One region of the Dickeya aquatica genome, then DNA from elsewhere that is predicted to be linked to it. Evidence: predicted binding sites of a transcription regulator. Region 1 holds the regulator's gene; the other holds the start of a gene.
What was found. Region 1 encodes CRP, which controls carbon source genes, mostly activating them, when cyclic AMP is high. Its sites were predicted from a motif close to ATGTGANNNNNNTCACAT; they were not measured.
Positions count from the first base shown of each region.

Region 2: the regulator CRP is predicted to act here: its motif matches at 4,192-4,209, upstream of bhsA (multiple stress resistance protein BhsA).

Region 1 covers NZ_LT615367.1:4,062,872-4,077,345, forward strand. Annotated here, with positions in the region: gene DAQ1742_RS18455 (phosphotransferase enzyme family protein) at 1-140, opposite strand, end outside; gene eat (ethanolamine permease) at 573-1,940, shown strand; gene slyD (peptidylprolyl isomerase) at 2,083-2,661, opposite strand; gene DAQ1742_RS18470 (YheV family putative zinc ribbon protein) at 2,805-3,014, opposite strand; gene kefB (glutathione-regulated potassium-efflux system protein KefB) at 3,068-4,876, opposite strand; gene kefG (glutathione-regulated potassium-efflux system ancillary protein KefG) at 4,880-5,431, opposite strand; gene DAQ1742_RS18485 (ABC transporter ATP-binding protein) at 5,568-7,487, shown strand; gene DAQ1742_RS18490 (LysE family translocator) at 7,546-8,151, opposite strand; gene DAQ1742_RS18495 (hydrolase) at 8,367-9,296, shown strand; gene DAQ1742_RS18500 (YheU family protein) at 9,301-9,537, shown strand; gene DAQ1742_RS20760 (hypothetical protein) at 9,595-9,723, opposite strand; gene DAQ1742_RS18505 (phosphoribulokinase) at 9,722-10,591, shown strand; gene DAQ1742_RS18510 (OsmC family protein) at 10,631-11,038, opposite strand; gene crp (cAMP-activated global transcriptional regulator CRP) at 11,364-11,996, shown strand; gene DAQ1742_RS18520 (3-keto-L-gulonate-6-phosphate decarboxylase UlaD) at 12,092-12,739, opposite strand; gene DAQ1742_RS18525 (L-ribulose-5-phosphate 4-epimerase) at 12,870-13,562, opposite strand; gene DAQ1742_RS18530 (PTS sugar transporter subunit IIA) at 13,607-14,083, opposite strand; gene DAQ1742_RS18535 (PTS ascorbate-specific subunit IIBC) at 14,131-14,474, opposite strand, start outside.
Region 2 covers NZ_LT615367.1:4,308,554-4,314,271, forward strand. Annotated here, with positions in the region: gene fpr (ferredoxin--NADP(+) reductase) at 1-742, shown strand, start outside; gene DAQ1742_RS19530 (DUF805 domain-containing protein) at 773-1,204, opposite strand; gene DAQ1742_RS19535 (DUF1454 family protein) at 1,386-1,979, shown strand; gene tpiA (triose-phosphate isomerase) at 2,121-2,891, shown strand; gene DAQ1742_RS19545 (hypothetical protein) at 2,971-3,654, opposite strand; gene bhsA (multiple stress resistance protein BhsA) at 3,855-4,100, opposite strand; gene DAQ1742_RS19555 (class I SAM-dependent methyltransferase) at 4,363-5,718, opposite strand, start outside.

The DNA of each region.
Region 1 (14,474 bases):
GCCTGCAAGCTGTAAGTGGCATTCTCCGAGCGACACAACAATGCCAGAGAGCCCTGCAACACCGCCGGGTAACGTTGCATCGCCCGCGCGGCCAACTGGTCAAGAGTAGTGTTATCAAGCGTATCGTACTGTTCAGCCATATCCTGTTGCCCCACGGTTATCTTATCCAACGGGGTGCCCGTGACAGGGCACTGCCAGGCTTTCAGGATGAAATCTCTTGTGCTGTGATGCTTGACGCAAAACCATCATTACTTGACCGCACACCACCTCCCCCCATCCGGCGGCAGGCCGTTTGACCGCAGAGCGCAAAAATCTCCGGGTTGGTGTCAAGTCACCGGCACAGCGCTGGCGCATTATCGGCAACAAGCGGGCCTCCCGGCACCTCCGGCAGGCTAACGGCATGACAAAGATACCCAGCGCACGGACAAAAACCATGCCCCGCCTCAATCAACGAATCGCCATACGGTTCTGAGAAACCCGCCATTTAGCGGACGGTTAACCATCCATTTTTTAGCCATCAATGGTGATGAGAACCGGTTGTTTTCATCCCACGTCTTATAGGGGAGAGCGTCATGACAACGCAGTTAAAACCCACTTTGGGTACGCTTCATCTGTGGGGGATCGCCGTTGGTCTGGTGATTTCCGGTGAATATTTTGGCTGGAGTTATGGCTGGGGGGTAGCGGGGACACTGGGCTTTCTCGTCACCACGTTAATTATTGCCGCCATGTACACCTGTTTTATTTTCAGTTTTACCGAGCTGACTACCGCCATTCCGCACGCCGGTGGCCCGTTTGCCTACAGCCGCCGCGCCTTTGGTGAAACGGGCGGGTTGATTGCCGGTATGGCTACGCTTATCGAGTTCGTATTCGCACCGCCTTCTATCGCCATGGCAATTGGCGCGTACCTGAATGTGCAGTACCCCTCTCTTGACCCGCGTTATGCCGCAACCGGTGCGTATCTTATCTTTATGTCGCTCAATATTCTGGGCGTGAAACTCGCCGCCATGTTTGAGCTGTGCGTGACGGTGCTGGCGGTTATCGAGTTGCTGGTGTTTATGGGCGTGGTGGCACCGGGTTTTAGCGTCAGCCATTTTGTCGCCAACGGCTGGGCTGGCAGCGACCAGTTCGGCAGCCCGGCGATTGCCGGTATTTTTGCCGCCATCCCTTTTGCTATCTGGTTCTTTTTAGCGATTGAGGGCGCGGCAATGGCGGCGGAAGAAGCCAAAGACCCGCAGCGCACCATTCCTAAAGCCTACATCGGCGGCATTATTACGCTGGTGGTACTGGCCCTGGGGGTGATGGTGATGGCCGGAGGTGTCGGCGACTGGCGCACCCTCTCTAATATTAACGACCCGCTGCCACAGGCTATGAAAGCAGTCGTTGGCGAAAATTCAGGCTGGATGCACATGCTGGTGTGGATTGGGTTATTTGGGCTTATCGCCAGTTTTCACGGCATTATTCTCGGCTATTCACGGCAATTCTTTGCACTGGCGCGCGCCGGGTATCTGCCTGCCGGGCTGGCGAAACTGTCGCGCTTTCAGACACCGCACCGCGCCATTCTGACCGGCGGCGTTATCGGTATTGCGACCATCTTTAGCGACAACTGGATTCATCTACAGGACATGAACCTGACGGCCGCCATGATTACCATGGCCGTGTTCGGTGCCAATGTGATGTACATGATGAGTATGCTGAGCCTGTTTCGCCTGCGTCGTACCGAACCGATGTTAACGCGCACTTTCCTGGCCCCCGGCTACCCGGTATTGCCCGCGATTGCCCTGGGGCTCTCCGTCATCTGCCTGATAGCGATGCTGTGGTTCAACCCGGTTATTGGCGGGCTGTTTATCGTGCTGATGCTGGCAGGGTACAGCTATTTCCTGATGACGCGCACCCAGCGCGATAACGCCCCGCAAGATGCCATGCTGGTCGGCAAAGAGTAACCGGTTTTACTGACACCCGGGGTTTAACGCACGGCTTCATCCCCTTCTCCCCTGAGGAGAGGGGGAGTGTATCAAAGCTATTGAGGGGTGGAGCCGCGTATAAAAAAAGGCCGCAAACGCGGCCTTTTCAAAGAAGGGTCAATCAGTGGTGGCAACCGCAGCCGCCGTTACCGCCGCAACCACCTTTACCATGCTCATGGTCGTGGTCGTGGCCATGACCGCCGCAGCAGCCTTCATGATCGTGGTCGTGATCGTGTGCGCCATGCACATGACCGTGCTCCAGCTCTTCTGCTGTTGCTTCGCGGATAGCAACCACTTCCACGTTGAATTTCAGGTTCTGGCCCGCCAGCATGTGGTTGCCATCAACCACAACGTGGTCGTCCTGCACCTCGGTGATTTCCACCGGCACCGGCCCCTGATCGGTATCGGCCAGAAAACGCATGCCAACCTGCAATTCATCTACGCCAACAAACACGTCTTTCGGCACACGCTGCACCAGGTTGTCATCGTATTCGCCGTAGGCGTCGTTAGCACCGACGCTAACGTCGAAATGTTCACCCACATCACGGCCTTCCAGCGCTTTTTCCAGACCGGAAATCAGCGAACCGTGACCGTGCAGATAGTCCAGCGGTGCGCTCACCGGAGACTCATCAACCAATACTCCATCTTCCGTACGTACCTGATAGGCCAGGCTGACCACCAGGTCTTTTGCTACTTTCATGATATCTCCTAGCGTTGGAAATCAATTTTGCGCAAATTGTAGCGGAAAATTGCCCCTCTGTACTGTCCGGGGGAAAAAAACTCTCGGCGATCGCGCCGGCGGGCGAACACCGGCGCAAGCCACGCAGGTCAAGCCCCTCGGTTTTATTGCGGGCGAAACAGGCCGATTATCTCGCCCGCCGGCACAGAGGTTGCCTTCGGCGGCGCATCGGACTGGCTCTGCTGATAGCCGCACTGCACGCAGACCACAATGTCCTCTTCCCCTTCTCGCCCGACAGCCAGCGTATCCTGTGTCTGGCATTTCGGGCAGACGGCACCGGCAATAAAACGTTTTCGTGTGGTGACTTTTTGCATGATGCTCCTCATGGGTAATACGTCTGGCGGCAGTGCAGGCCCGTTACGCGCGGTTAAAACTCATCCCAGTCATCTGGCCTGCGCCGCTCTCGCTGCATTTCGCGTTCAAAAATATCTTCCAGCTCACGCCGAGCTTCTTTCACACGGGAAATTTGCGCCACGTCGCCCTGGGTTTGTGGCATCAGCTCTCGCAGCATGCGCATGTCGAGCCGCCGAAAATGCTGCTGTGCCCGATAAGCCTGATGCGGGTGCATACCCAGCGTAATCAGCGTCTTACGCCCTAGCTCCAGTGCGCTGGAAAACGTTTCACGCGAAAATTGCGTCACACCCGATTTCAACAATTCATGGGCTTCAACGCGCCCGCGTGCCCGCGCCAGAATTTCCAGATTGGGAAAATGTTGCTGGCACAGGTGCACAATGGTCATGGTGTCTTCCGGTTCATTACAGGTAATCACGATGGATTGAGCCTGTTCAGCTCCGGCCGCCCGTAGCAGTTCAAGTTCCGTCGCATCACCGTAATAGACCTTATAGCCATAGCTGCGCATCAGGCTCACGGCGCTGATATCACGCTCCAGTACGGTAATGCGCATTTTGTTGGCCATCAGCAGGCGGGCAATCACTTGGCCGAAACGGCCAAAGCCGACCACTATCACCTGCGGCTCATCGTTTTCTACGTAGGGGGCTTCATCCGGCTCATCGATGGCATTGAAACGGCGCGCCAGAATGCGGTCAATCACCTGCATTAACAGCGGTGTGACCATCATCGATAGCGTGACAGTCACCAGCAACAGCGGCAATTGCCCGCCTTTCAGTACCTTGTGAGCCGCCGCTGACGAGAACAACACAAAGGCGAACTCGCCGCCCTGACTCAACACCCCGGCAAACTGCAAGCGCTCCGAGGAACGCAAGCCATATAAACGCGCCAGCAGGTACAAAATCAGCCCCTTGACCACCACCAGAATCGCCACCGCTGATAGCACCATCAGAATATTGGCGTACAGCACACCAAGATTCAGCGCCATGCCGACCGAGATGAAAAACAGCCCCAGCAACAGCCCTTTGAACGGCTCGATGGCAATTTCCAGTTCGTGGCGGTACTCACTTTCCGCCAGCAGCACCCCCGCAATAAAGGTGCCAAGCGCCATTGACAGCCCCAGCGCATCCATAAACAGCGCAGAGCCTAATACCAACAACAGGGCAGCGGCAGTAAACACCTCGCGTACCCCGGAAGCCGCGATAAAGCGGAACAACGGCCGTACCAGATACCGCCCGCCAATCAACATGCCGCCGAAGGCCACGACTTTCAGCCCCACCTGATTCCAGTCATCCAGCTCGCCTTGCACACCCGCCAGCACCGGGATCAACGCCAGCGCCGGGATCACCGCCAGATCCTGAAACAGCAGTACCGAAAAGCCAAGCTGACCGGACTCGTTGCGGTTCATGCCCTTTTCACGCATCAATTGCAGCGCAATCGCCGTCGATGACATCGCAAGCCCAATACCGCCAATTAACGCCGACTGCCAGGAAAAACGGTTCAGATACAACACACTGCCGAGTACCGCCGCACAAATCAGTACCTGTGCCGCGCCAATGCCAAAAATGGAGCGCCGCAGCCGCCAAAGTTTATCCGGCTCCAGTTCCAGGCCGATGATAAACATCAGAAACACGACACCCAGCTCGGAAAAATGCAAAATGGCATCGACATCACGAATAAATCCCAGCCCCCAAGGGCCGATAGCAATCCCGGCCAGCAGGTAGCCCAGTACCGCGCCAATCCCCAGACGGGCGGCAATCGGCACCATCAACACCGCCACAAATAAAAACAGCACGCCCGCATTTAGCAACGAAGAGGATGTTTCCATGCTCTAGAGTTCCCCCGGAAGAAAGGGCGAGGCCAGCCAGTCGCCGTAGGCTCTGGCATGATCCTGCAATACACCGGGCGGCAGACGCCGGGCCCAGTAAATGACCAGTGGCGATAACCAGTTCATGTGACACATCTCGGCGGTCATTTCAAACGGCCTTAAAACATCATCCATCGTGTAACGGTTGATGCCTGACGCGTGATAGGCATCTTCCTGCTCACCGGTGGTGACAACCGAACGCCAATACTTGCCCGTCAGCGCCGTACCGCCGACACCGTTGGCAAAGCCACGGGCCAGCACCCGGTCCATCCACTCTTTTAGCAAGGCCGGACAACTGTAGGTGTAAAGCGGATGCTGAAAAACAATCAACTGATGTTCCCGCAGCAACTGCTGTTCATGATGAATATCAATAAAAAAATCAGGGTAGTGCGCGTAAAGATCGTGCACAGTGACATGCCCGCACTGACGGGCATAATGCAATAACAGCTTATTCGCGACCGAACTCTGTAATTCCGGATGGGCAAACAGCAGCAAAATCTTCGGTGGCTGCGACATCATTCCCCTCCAAAGCGTCGTCATTGTAGGTATTTTCGGCTACCATGCGATGCAGTAATACAAGCAGCAATACGGCAGGGCGTAGCCGTCCTGACAGTTGCTCAGTAATTTAACATATTTGAACATTTGGCGCGTTATGATTGTTTTCTCTTCATTGCAAATTCGACGCGGTACACGGGTACTGCTGGATAACGCCTCAGCCACGATTAACCCCGGCCAAAAAGTGGGCCTGGTGGGGAAGAATGGCTGTGGTAAATCAACCCTGTTGTCACTGCTGAAAGGGGAAATCAGCGCCGATGGCGGCAGCATGACGTTTCCACAAAACTGGGCGCTGGCCTGGGTGAATCAGGAAACCCCGGCGCTGGCGCGCTCCGCGATTGACTACGTGATTGACGGCGATCGTGAGTTCCGGCAACTGGAAGCAGAGCTGGATGCCGCCAATACGCATAATGATGGCCATGCCATCGCCACCTTGCACGGCAAGCTGGATGCGATACAAGCCTGGACAATCCAGTCCCGCGCCGCCAGCCTTCTCAACGGGCTCGGTTTTCAGCAAGAACAATTGCAACGTTCCGTCAGCGATTTCTCCGGTGGCTGGCGTATGCGCCTGAATCTGGCGCAGGCACTGATTTGCCGCTCTGACTTGCTGCTGCTCGACGAACCGACCAACCACCTGGATTTGGATGCGGTCATCTGGCTGGAGAAATGGCTGAAAAGCTACCCCGGTACGCTGGTGCTCATCTCCCATGACCGCGACTTTCTTGACCCGATTGCCAATAAAATCCTGCATATCGAGCAGGAAACGCTGTTTGAGTACACCGGCAATTACACCTCGTTTGAGCAGCAACGTGCGACGCGGCTGGCCCAGCAGCAGGCGCTCTACGAGCACCAGCAGGAGCGCGTCACCCACCTGCAACACTATATTGACCGCTTTCGTGCCAAGGCCAGCAAGGCCAAGCAGGCACAAAGCCGCATCAAAATGCTGGAGCGCATGGAGCTGATTGCGCCCGCGCATGTCGATAACCCGTTCCGCTTCAGTTTCCGGGTGCCAGAAGCATTGCCCAACCCGCTGTTGCGTATGGAAAAAGTCAGCGCAGGCTATGGCGATCGCCTGATCCTCGACTCCATTAAACTCAATCTGGTACCGGGTTCACGCATTGGTTTGCTGGGTCATAACGGGGCCGGGAAATCGACGCTTATCAAGCTGCTGGCCGGTGAAATCCAGCCCTTTAGCGGCGATATCGGCCTGGCCAAAGGCGTGCGCCTTGGCTATTTCGCCCAGCATCAGTTGGAGTTTCTGCGCGCAGACGAATCACCTATCCAGCATTTAACCCGGCTGGCTGAACGGGAAACCGAGCAGCAACTGCGTGATTATCTGGGCGGCTTCGGTTTTCGCGGCGATAAAGTCACCGAGCACACCGAGCGCTTTTCCGGTGGTGAAAAAGCGCGGCTGGTGCTGGCGCTCATCGTCTGGCAGCGCCCGAACCTGCTGCTGCTCGATGAACCGACCAACCACCTTGACCTCGATATGCGTCAGGCACTGACCGAAGCATTGATTGATTTTGAAGGCGCGCTGGTGGTGGTATCGCACGACAGGCACCTGATCCGCTCCACCACCGATGACCTCTATCTGGTGCACGGCGGCAAGGTCGAGCCGTTTGATGGCGACCTGGAGGACTATCAGCAATGGCTGCTGGATGCGCAAAAGCAGGACAACAGCGCAGATAGCGTGCCGAAAGAAAATGCCGCCAACAGCGCGCAATCGCGCAAAGAGCAAAAGCGCCGGGAGGCGGAGCTGCGCACGCTCACGCAACCATTGCGTAAGCAAATCAGCCAGCTTGAACAGCAAATGGAGAAACTGCAGGCCACGCTCAGTACGCTGGAAGAGCGCCTTTCGGATAGCGCCCTTTACGACGCCAGCCGTAAAAGCGAGCTAACCGACTGCCTGCAACAGCAAAGCAGCACCAAAACCGCACTGGAAGACGCGGAAATGGCGTGGCTGGACGCGCAAGAGCAGCTTGAGCAGTTCCTGCGTGAAGCGGAAAACCCGGCGTAAGGCATACACTGGCGTTAATCACGGCGCGGCCTGAAAGCCCGCCGTGCGTCACACCAGACTAGTGCCAGACCATCAACACGCAGGTGGCCGTCAGCACGCCCATCGCCAGATTGAATATTTTCCAGGCGCGCGGGCTTTGCAGCAGGCGGCCTATCAGCGCGCCAAACCCTAACCAGATAAACCCGGCGACCAAATTAACGCTGAACATTGCGATACTGATAGCGACCACCGAGCCGACATAGCCTTCACCGGCAAGGCTAAAACCAGCCACTGCGCCCAATGCCATTAACCAGGCTTTCGGGTTAAGAAACTGCAACAGCCCGCCCTGGTAGAACGGCATTGGCCGTGAGGGCGCACTCTCGGTATCAAGCCGCTCATAAGCGGCGGTGGCGATTTTCCATGACAACCAGAGCAGGTAGAGGCTACCCAGTACCTTTAAGGCCAGATGCAGCGTCGGATACAGCAGAATCAGGCTGCCTAATCCCAGCGCCACCAGCAGCAGCATGCTTTGCATACCCAGCATAATGCCTATCATCAGCGGCATTGAGCGCCACAGACCAAAATTGGCCGCCGAGGCGGTAAGTAGCATATTATTAGGGCCTGGCGTAATGGCGGCGACCCACAAAAAACCGAGCATTGAGAAAAACAGACCGACGTGCTCCATGAAACAGCAATCCCTTAATAGGTATCAATTTGGCATGAAACCATCAAGCTAACAGCGCACCACGGCACAGACAAGTTTTTCGCCCGGTATCCCTGTGCAGGGGCACCGTTTCATCATGACGAATGGCTCATCACTCACTGTTTATGAACCGGATTTCACACAACAACCTGCCATTTCAGCCTTTGGCAGGAGGCAGTAACCCTCATTTGCAAACGATGCTGCCACGCCTGCTGCGCCGTCGCCCGGCACTCCAGCCGCACTGGCAAACACTCACGCTGCCGGATGGTGACTTTGTAGAGCTGGCCTGGAGCGAAGACCCGGCAGCGGCACGGCACAAGCCGCGCGTGGTGCTGTTCCACGGGCTGGAAGGCAGTTTTCACAGCCCGTATGCCCACGGCATGATGGCCGCCTGCCAGCAACGCGGCTGGCTGGCGGTGGTGATGCATTTTCGCGGCTGTGGCCGCCAGCCCAACCGACTGGCTCGCGGCTACCACGCCGGGGAAACGGATGACGCGAGCTACTTCCTCGGTTGGCTTGCGCGCACCTTCGGCAATGCCCCTACCGCTGCCATCGGCGTCTCGCTTGGCGGCAACATGCTCGCCTGCCTGTTGAGCCAGCACGATAGCGCCAACCTGCCGGACGTCGCGGCCATTATCTCGGCACCGTTGCAGCTAGAGCCGTGCAGCCGTCGGCTGGAGCGCGGATTTTCTCGCGTTTATCAGGGCTATTTGCTTAATTTGTTACGCCGCAATGCGCTGCGCAAGCTTGCTGCCTACCCCAACTGCCTGCCGGTTTCGGCAGAGCGCTTGCGCCAAATCCGCCATCTGAAAGAGTTCGACCAGCTCGTCACCGCCCGGTTACACGGGTTTGCTGATGCGGATGACTACTACCGGCGCAGCAGCGCCCTGCCGCGACTGGCGCAGATTCGCCAGCCGTTGCTGGTGGTACATGCCAAAGATGACCCGTTTATGACAACGGAGGTTATCCCTAAACTGTCGCAATTGCCGGGCAACATCCACTACTGCCTGACGCAGCACGGCGGCCATGTCGGCTTTGTCAGCGGTACCTGGCGTCAACCACAATTATGGCTGGAGCAGTGCGTCCCTGACTGGCTGACTGCGTATCTGGAACCCAAGCGGAGCTGAAACCATGATAATCCCCTGGCAGGAACTGGCGGCACCGACGCTAAAAAACCTGATTGAAGCCTTTGTGCTGCGCGAAGGCACCGATTACGGTGAGCATGAACGCACGCTGGAAGAGAAAGTCGCCGCCGTCGAGCAGCAGTTACGCCAGGGCGAGGTGGTGCTGGTGTGGTCTGAACTGCATGAAACCGTCAATATCATGCCGCGCCGCCAGCTTGGCCGTACAGAGCGCGAACACCCGTGAGTCACGGGGGTGAAACACGCAAATTGGCGTGTCGGCAGGCAACAGATATGCTAACACTTATCGGATATCCCTGACGGTTCGCAAGATATCGCCTTCAATAAGCAAGGCATTCATACTCAGGCTTTTAATAAACATTTCACGACGATGACCCGGTTTACCGGCGGCAATGTCAGCGGAGGTTCGCATGTCTCATCAGCACCCGATTATCGCGGTTACAGGCTCCAGTGGTGCCGGGACGACCACCACCAGCCTGGCATTTCGTAAAATATTCCAGCAACTTAACCTGCGCGCCGCGCTGGTAGACGGTGACAGTTACCACCGCTATACCCGCCCGGAAATGGATATGGCTATCCGTAAAGCGCGCGATGTCGGCCGTCATATCAGCTATTTCGGGCCGGAAGCCAATGATTTTAGCCAGCTGGAACAGGCATTTATCGATTATGGCCGCACCGGCACCGGCCAGACCCGCAAATACCTGCACACCTATGATGAAGCTATTCCCTACAATCAGGTGCCTGGCACCTTTACGCCCTGGGAACCGATACCACAACCGACCGATCTGCTGTTCTACGAAGGGCTGCATGGCGGCGTTGTCAGCGCACAGCATAACGTCGCGCAGCACGTTGACCTGCTGGTGGGGGTGGTGCCTATCGTCAATCTGGAGTGGATTCAAAAGCTGGTGCGTGACATCAACGAGCGCGGCCATTCACGCGAAGCGGTGATGGACTCGGTGGTGCGCTCAATGGAAGATTACATCACCCATATCACGCCGCAATTTTCCCGCACCCATATCAATTTTCAGCGCGTCCCAACGGTCGATACCTCCAACCCGTTTGCCGCCAAAGCCATTCCCTCAATGGATGAGAGCTTTGTGGTTATCCACTTTCAGGGATTAAACAATATGGATTACCCCTATCTGCTGGCGATGTTACAGGGGTCATTTATTTCGCACATCAATACCCTGGTGGTGCCGGGCGGCAAGATGGGGCTGGCAATGGAGCTGATTATGGCACCGCTGGTACAGCGGCTTGTTGAAGGTAACGGGATAGCGTGACGTCTCGCGGCGGTGGTTAAGCCGCCGCGCGTCAATGCCTTAACCCCGCGCAATGACTTCATGGCTGTGAGTCACCGTCACCGTTTTTTCCAGCATCAGTGCCACCGAGCAATATTTTTCTGCCGAGAGCGCAACCGCCCGCTCCACGGCTTTTTCCGATAAGGCTTTGCCGGTCACGATAAAGTGCAAATTAATGGCGGTGAACAGGCGCGGTGCCTCTTCACGGCGCTCGGCGCTCAGACGCACTTCACAGTCGGCCACATCATGGCGACCTTTTTGCAGGATGGACACCACATCAATGGCGCTACAGCCTCCGGCGGCCATCAGTACCATCTCCATCGGGCTGGGCGCTTTGTCGCCTGAGTTGCCATCCATCAGCACCTGATGACCGGATGCGGACTCACCCAAAAACGTCAATCCTTCAACCCATTTCACCCGAGCCTGCATAATTTTGCCCTCAATCAACTATTTTTGAAATTTTGCACCGCTCATGAACAAAAAAGCCTGATAATCAGAGCTTAATCATGCTGAAGCGAGACAACACGAGACACTACACTCAACCTGTGTTACAAACGGAGGACGTAAACCCGTGTGTGTCGGGCCTCTGCCTGACTGCCACCAGTTTACCGGCGTCATTGATAGACCGTCTCCGTATCATCCCTGACGTCATTCCGCCAGGACGGAATTTGAATTATAACTATGTTATCACGCCGTACAGGGAACTCTGAGCCCTGTGATTTGCGCAGTGAATTACAACAGAGGATAACAGCGAATGGTTCTCGGCAAACCGCAAACAGACCCGACTCTCGAATGGTTCCTTTCTCATTGTCACATTCACAAGTACCCATCGAAGAGCACTCTGATCCATCAGGGTGAAAAAGCAGAGACGCTTTACTACATCGTGAAAGGCTCGGTTGCCGTGCTGATTAAGGATGAAGAAGGCAAGGAAATGATTCTGTCTTATCTGAATCAGGGCGATTTTATTGGCGAGCTTGGCTTGTTTGAAGATGGGCAGGAGCGCAGTGCGTGGGTTCGGGCAAAAACTGCCTGCGAAGTCGCTGAAATTTCCTATAAAAAATTCCGTCAGCTTATCCAGGTTAACCCGGATATTCTGATGCGCCTCTCCTCACAGATGGCCCGCCGCCTGCAAGTGACCTCGCAGAAGGTCGGCAATTTGGCATTTTTGGACGTAACAGGGCGTATCGCACAGACCTTGCTGAACCTGGCCAAACAACCGGATGCCATGACCCACCCGGACGGTATGCAAATCAAGATAACCCGTCAGGAGATAGGCCAGATTGTCGGCTGTTCCCGTGAAACTGTCGGCCGTATCCTGAAAATGCTGGAAGACCAGGATCTCATCTCTGCCCACGGTAAAACCATCGTGGTTTACGGTACCCGTTGATACCTTCATCAACGTGTCTCCATCACCAGCAAGGGCGGCCAATGGCCGCCCTGCTTATTTTGCGTTGCGTATCGGTGAGTGTCGCGTGCGACGCGTTACGACCAGTATTTATTGATCTCGGTGCGCAGTGCCTCAGCGGTCGCCTTACCACGCTCAGACGCCAGCGCACGACCGGCGATAAAGGTCTTGGCGCTGATACCTTCAAACAGGTGAATATCCTGCGGCACAATGCCGCCGGTAATCGACAACGCCAGCCCCAGTTCAGAAAGCGCACGCATCCGGCCGAGGTCGTCACTCGTCCAGTTAACTCCGGCAAGCTCCGCATCGCGCGAGCGGTGATAAATCGCCTGGGTAATGCCCATATCAACCCACTGCCGGGCATCATCAAGGCTCCAGTTGCCGTACAGCTCAATCTGGATTTCGCCACCAAACTCATCGGCCACTTTTTTGCAGGCGGCAATAGTGGCAACGTGCGCTGCCGCCGAGACGGTTATCCAGTTCGCCCCGGCAGAGAACGCCATGCGCGCCAGAATGGCTCCGCCGTCAGTGGTTTTCATGTCACACACAATAATGTGTTTAGGGTGGCGCTCGCGCAGGGTGCGCACCGCCGTCATGCCTTCAGCAAAGGCCAGAATGGTACCGACCTCGATAACCTCAACGAACCCGCCAACACGCTCAGCAATCTCAACCGCTGTGGCCAGGTCTGTCGAATCCAGGGCAATTTGCAGCATAGGTTTAGTCATGATGTTATTTCCTTTCCAAAAGTGAAAATACCGGAAACAGCGACGTGCGGGCGAGCGCTGCCCGTGGCGTGATGCCACTATTCATTTCAAGTCGCTATTTCAAACAGTGACGTTATTCAGGCGCGGTGGCTTAACGCTGGCCGTAGTAGGCATTCGCGCCGTGTTTTCTGAAATAGTGTTTATCAGAAAGCGCCTGATCGATATGAATCGCCGGGTTGAGCAGGCGGGTTGACAGCGCCATCGCCGCCACCTCTTCGAGCACCAGCGCATTGTGTACCGCATCCAGCGCGTTTTTCCCCCAGCAGAAGGGCGCATGGCCGGTGATCACCACACCCGGTACGGCCAGCGGATCGAGATCCCGGCGCTGAAACTCCTCCACGATCACCGCACCGGTATTTTTTTCATACTCACGGGCGATTTCCTGCTCGCTCAACGCGCGGGTGCAGGGAATATCGCCGTAGAAATAGTCGGCATGGGTCGTACCGAGCGCGGGAATATCCAGCCCCGCCTGCGCCCAGATAGTGCCGTGGCGTGAATGGGTATGCACAATACCGCCGATACCGCTAAACGCCTGATAGAGCGCCAGATGGGTAGCCGTGTCGCTGGAAGGGTTAAGGTGCCCTTCCACCACACGCCCGTCCATGTCCACTACCACGATATCGTCGAGGGTCATCTGCTCATAGGAAACGCCCGACGGTTTAATGGCAATAACGCCCTGAGCGCGGTCAATTTGGGAGACATTGCCCCAGGTCAACGTCACCAGGCCGTGACGGGGAAGCAACAGGTTGGCTTCCAGTACGATAGCCTTCAATTGCGGGTACATCATCATTCTCTCCTGCGCCCCTGCACGGAGCGCCTTATTGCGGCTCAGGCAGGCTGTGCCAGCGCCTTATCAATCACACTGAATACCTCTTCACGGCTGGTGCACACCCGCAGTTTATCGAGGTTAATTCCGGTATCGCTGTTCTCGTCTTCCAGCACCTGGGTCACTTCCATCAGCCCTTCCATGTGCTCATCCGAGGTGCTGCCCGCCAGCGTCACCAGCACATCCACCGGTTCATCTTCGCCATCAAACTTCACCGGCGTGGTCAGCGTCACCAGCGCAAAGGCGGTGCGGTTCACGCCGTTTTCCGGCCGGGCGTGCGGCATGGCGAATTGCGGCGCAATCACGATATACGGCCCCATTTTCTCGATGCTGCTGATAATCGCTTCGTGATAGCGCGGCTCGACGGCACCGGACGCAATCAGCATGTCCGTACCCAGTTTGATGGCATCACGCCAGTCAGCGGCGGTGGCGTTGAGCAATACGGAGTGATTGTCGATTAACGATTGTTTGAATTTCATGCTCTTCTCCTTAGGCCTTCCTCACCCTGCAAGGAAGGCACGCGTGATTAACCGGCAAAGTTTTTATTGATAAGGCCCAGCAGCTCGTCACCGAAAGAGTTCGGGTTGAGCATGTTTTGCACACCCAACACAAACTTGCCGTCACCGGGGCTCATTTCACCCGCCAGATGTTTCGAGGAAACGATGATGTCGGTGGTCGGGAGTTTGGTCTTGTAATCTGCCACAGCGCAGGAATCCATGATGTGCGGCACTCCCCGTTGTTCAAGGAACTTGCCTATCTTCATTTTCATCATCATCGAAGACCCCTGGCCGTTGCCGCACACCGCCAGAATACGCACCACCCGAGCGTTCGCAGCGCTCACCGGCTGGGCATCGGCATCGCTGCTGCGCA
Region 2 (5,718 bases), 240 kb from region 1:
AGAGTGGGTGACAGGTAAGGTACTTGCCGTTGAACACTGGACGGAAAATCTATTCAGTTTGCGACTGAGCGCCCCCGTGGCACCGTTTAGCGCCGGGCAATTTGCCAAGCTGGCGCTTGAGCTGGATGGCGAACGCATACAGCGGGCGTATTCCTACGTCAATGCCCCGGATGATCCGCAGTTAGAGTTTTATCTGGTTAACGTGCCGGATGGCAAATTGAGCCCGCACCTGCATCGCTGTCAGCCCGGTGATGAGGTATTGGTCACGCAAGATGCCGCCGGGTTTTTCGTGCTGGAAGAAGTGCCGGACTGCGACACGCTATGGATGCTGGCCACCGGTACAGCCATTGGCCCTTATCTGTCTATTCTACAGCAAGGGCACGACCTGGAGCGATTCCGGCATATTGTACTGGTTCATGCCACGCGATTTGCCCGTGACCTGAGCTACCTGCCGCTGATGCGAGACTTGCAGCAACGCTACCCGGAAAAACTGCGTATCCAGACCGTCATCAGCCGTGAAGCACAGCCAGGGTCGCTCACCGGGCGCATTCCGACGCTGATTGAAAACGGTGCGCTCGAAGCCGCCGTCGGCCTGCCGCTTAACGCGCAGACCAGCCACGTCATGCTATGCGGCAACCCGCAGATGGTCAGAGATACCCAGCAATTGCTGAAAGACGCGCGCCAGATGACCAAACACCTGCGCCGTCGCCCTGGGCACATCACCAGCGAACATTACTGGTAATGCGCCAGCATCAATAGCGCGCGTTCAGGTTCAGTGCTCACTCTCACGCAACCGCAGCGGCCCGCTCGGTGCACCAAAGCGGTTTGTGCCAGCGGTTCCCGCCAACAAGCCGCACTCCAGCAACATCATGACGGCAATCAGCACCGGTATAAACCGTTCGACCAGCCACTGTAAAAGCGCGGGCAGCATCGCCCAGTTACCGCTCCCCAGCATCCAGGCCACGACCAACAGCAGCGCCCAGCCGCCTTTGCGGTCGCGATCATGTAATCTTTTCACCAGCATAGCCGACAGTGGCCACATCAACACCACCAGCGCAAAGGCCGCTCTCTGTGTCTCAAGCCAGCCGATACCCGCCAGAACGAACAACGCCGCTATCACTACCACCACCAACGTTATCCCCAGCCAGAAATCCCGGCGGCCCACTCGACCGCGAAATGAAAAAAACCATTGTTGTATTGTCATTACTCTTATTCCTGATTGCCGTACTACGGGCGGGATTTTACCTTAAATCCACATGGGTTTTTCATCGTGTGTTTTGACAATCACTTACGGATCCCGTTTTAATCACACAGCATATCCGCAACACCTGACGATGCAGACTGTCTTGATGACAAAACTTGATGGCGATGACAAAAACGTGATGATGAAAAATGCCCTGCTGGCGCTCTGTTACCTGTCGATAAGCTTACTGTTCCCGTCGTTCGTCAGGGGGGATACGCTGTTTCAGCCACGCGCAGCATCCACAGCACCCTATCTGCTGCCGAGCGCCCCTACGTTTGACATGAATCTGTTACAGTTCCGCACCCGCTACAACCTGAGCAATCCGTCGCTGCCACTGGGTGAGTACAAAGTGGTTGATACCGGTGACGACTCACCGGCGCTGATACGCGCTGCCAGCCGCATTAACGATCGCCTTTACTCCTCTACTGCGCTGGAAAAGGGCACCGGCAAGATTAAAACCATGCAGATAACCTGGTTGCCCAAACCACGCGACCCGGATCAGAACGGTCGCCGTAAACAGGCTATCGACTATATGGCCGCCCTGTTACGCACCTTTATGCCGTCACTGACGGGCGAGCAAAGCCTGAAAAAAGTGGAAACCCTGCTGGAAAAAGGCAAAGGGCAGCGATTTTACCAACAGACGGAGGGCGCATTGCGTTACGTGGTGGTTGATCATGGCGAAAAGGGGCTAACTTTCGCTGTTGAACCGATTAAGCTGGCGCTATCTGATTCGTGATCGGTTCGATAATTAGGCACGAAAAACAGAGCCACCGCGCCATTTCAACTCTATACTATCGGCAGTTCGATACACTCGTCAGACTGGCTGCCTGACGCAGCCATGAATTGATTAACTGGCTATATGCCTGGAGGAAACAAGATGCGACATCCCTTAGTCATGGGCAACTGGAAGCTGAACGGCAGCACCAGCCTGGTTCACGAACTGATAGCCGGCTTGCGCAGCGAGCTGAGCGCAGTCACCGGTTGTGGCGTAGCCATTGCGCCGCCAGCCCTTTATCTGGATCAGGCCAAACATCTGCTGGCAGGCAGCCGTATTGCACTGGGTGCCCAGAATGTGGACGTCAACCTCGCTGGCGCATTCACCGGTGAAACCTCCGCCGCGATGCTCAAAGACCTCGGTGCCAAATACATCATCATCGGCCACTCCGAACGCCGCACTTATCATCACGAAAGTGATGAATTCATCGCAAAAAAATTCGCGGTGCTGAAAGAAACCGGCCTGATCCCGGTATTGTGTATTGGTGAAACCGAAGCGGAAAACGAAGCGGGCCAGACCGAAGCCGTCTGTGCGCGTCAGTTGGACGCAGTGCTGAACACACTGGGTGCGAAAGCGTTCGACAACGCGGTCATTGCCTACGAACCGGTATGGGCTATCGGCACCGGTAAGTCCGCTACTCCGGCGCAGGCGCAGGCGGTTCACAAATTCATTCGTGACCACATTGCCCGGCAGGATGCAGCCGTGGCTGAACAAGTCATCATTCAGTACGGCGGTTCCGTCAACGCATCTAACGCGGCAGAGCTGTTCACCCAGCCGGATATCGACGGCGCACTGGTTGGCGGCGCGTCACTGAAAGCAGATGCGTTCGCGGTCATCGTGAAAGCAGCAGCACAAGCCAAAGGGCTGGAATAATCCCTTTCAGGTGACAGATATTCAGCGGCCCCGGACTGGGGCCGTTTTTATTGCTATTGCGTGACTCGCCCCTTCGCGGCTATTTTTGCAAACGATACACGCCACTAAAGCTGACGTTCATCCCGCCGCACTCATTATTGTCTGCAACAACTAACTGACCGTTGATAAGCCGCATTGCCCCTGCGCATTTAAATTCCTCATTCGGTTTCCCCCATTCCAGCCGGTTTCCTGTTGGCTGCGCGGTCTCGGCAAGGCTCCCCAAATGCACATTCTCTTCACCGGATGGAGACACGCCGCCATGCCAATACGCGCGGCCTTTTATGCGCAGTGCCCCGTTCTTTCCCTGTGTCAGGGTAATGTTGTTCTCACCATTGCGCCATGTACCAAGCCAGTCATTGAACACAGGGGGTTTCGTCGGTTGTTTTTCAATGAGTCTGGACTGCAACCAGCCGACAAACACGCTCTTCTTGCCCTGAAACCCGACGCACGACCAGCCGTTTTGCTCCTGTGCAACCAGCACGTTGTCACCTTCTATCAGATAGGCTTTTTGCTGGCATTGCGCCTGATTCGCCGGGCACCCTTTATCCGTATCATCATCATAGAAATAGGCTTTATTACCCTCAGACGCGTTAATTTTGCCGCTGGCATACTGCCCAGGGTAATGGGGGAAATGACCATCTCGGCACATCTCCATTTCATAATCACGCTCTGCCAGGCAGGGCAATGACGTCAGTAACACTAAACCGGCCATTATGGTTTTCACGACATCTCTTCCTTAATGAATACAACACATACCATGCATGATACCGATTCCTGTCGCCTGACCAGAACTCACGGAACAGAAATAAAAAAACCGGGCAACGCCCGGTTAAAACACAAGAATCAGACACAACAGACACAAAGGGAGGAAAGTCAATCAGGCCAGGGAGGAGAGGGAGGGAGACTCCCTGACCGGGTTACAACTTATTTAAACAGCACTGCATTACCGTGCAGGGTATCGTCGCCCTGCACTGCGGTTATCTGAAAAGATTTAGCACCCGCGGCATCAGCTTTTGCAGCCAGTTTCGCTTGCAGGCTGTCCAGCGTGCTGGCAGTGGCAGAAACACTGCCGATTTCCTGGCCCTGCGGATACTGAACTTCGGTCGCCGCAAAAGAACCCGCAGACAGTGTGCTCAGTACGATGGTGGCAAAAAGAGTTTTCATGTTCATGGTGGTTTCCTTCATTTTAAATTTTCGTTTGGGGTGTTCGTAAATGACAAGTCAATTATCACCATAGTAACTATATCCCATTTCACAAAAAGTGCGATCCATATCACACTCTTATGCACTTAAAATGAAAACACCGTTTTTTCATATGGTTAGTGAAGAAAATTTTCATGCCTGACTGAAATCATGCGCCGCTGGCATGGTGGGCTGGCGGCGACAGGCTCAGCGCAAGATAACGCTTACCCCGAGAGGGCATCATCCCGCCTCAGGGATGGCTCCACATGGAAGGGTAGCTTTCTCCCTTATCATTCACTGCCACCACGCGATAGTAGTCGCCGCCGGAAGGGGCAGTCACGTTATCACTGTAGGCATTGGTCGTCACGGTCGCGATGGTCTGATAATTCCCCGCCTCGCTGCCGGAGCGCTGGACAGCGTAACGTGTCGCGCCAGAGGCGGCCGACCACGATAACGTTGTCACCCCAGCGCTGGTTTGTGCTTTGAGATAGAGCGGGGTCGCCGGTACCGGTGCCGCATCACGGGTACTCTCCAGATACAACACCACACTGCTGCGTGGCGCAACGGTGATGGTGCCGGACTGCGTGCGCTGTGATACCAAATCCTGTGCAGCATTAAAGCCAGCCGGTGTTTTTAGCGGATAACTGTTGCGGGTACTGGTGTTAATCCCCATCAGGTAGTGGCCAAAGCGTAAGGCATAGAAATCCGCCTTACCCCGAAAAGGGTCGCTACCGGAGGCATCCGACGGCGTAGCGCCCAGTGGCAGGATCTCTCCGGCATACGCATTGTTGGGCGCATTGGGCGGCACATACTGATTCTGTTCTGGCTTATCTATCATATTGGCGCGGGTATAACTGGTGGTCGCGCGAAAAAGCGGCGTCGTTTCCAGCACGCCGTACTGATCATACCCCGGCGTACTAAAGTGAAAACGCGCCAGAGCATTGATACCCGTACCCGCCTTGGCCTGCCAGTAAGCGCTTAACCACAGGCGCTCATCACCTTTCTTCAAGGCAACGATGGCATTGTCTTCATCCGTCCAGGCAAAATCAGGCTGGCCGTCAGTCATCGGCAAACGTGCACCACTGTCGCTGGCCGTTTTAATGGTTTGGTAATCAGCAAACACATCCAGCGCTTCAAATGCCGACTCCGCCCCGCTCAGGCTGGCAAAAAACTGCCCATCTTCAAGCATTTGTTTGGCATAACCGATGAGCGTGGCATCTTGACTGGCCGCAGCAACCCGCAACCCTTTCGCCCGTTCATTGGTATTGAGCGAGTCAACATAGGCAATATAACCGGCAAAATTACCGTCACTTTCATGCGCACCGCGCCAGGCCAGCAAGCCTATCGCCTCCATTGCCCGATAATTATTGCCATTCACAACATCGATAGCCGGGCGGCGAAACGGTGCCCGCGCCTTTGCCATTTTCACCATTTGCTGGCAAAAATCATCGCTACCGGTCACGCGAACATATTCCGCCAGATAGGACTGCAATTCGCCATAACCCGCACCGACATATCCCCATTCACGGGTTTGGCCCTTATCCGTCACCTGATAATAGGCATTGCCGTAAGGAAGGCGTCCGCCACCATCCGTCAGGTCATTTCC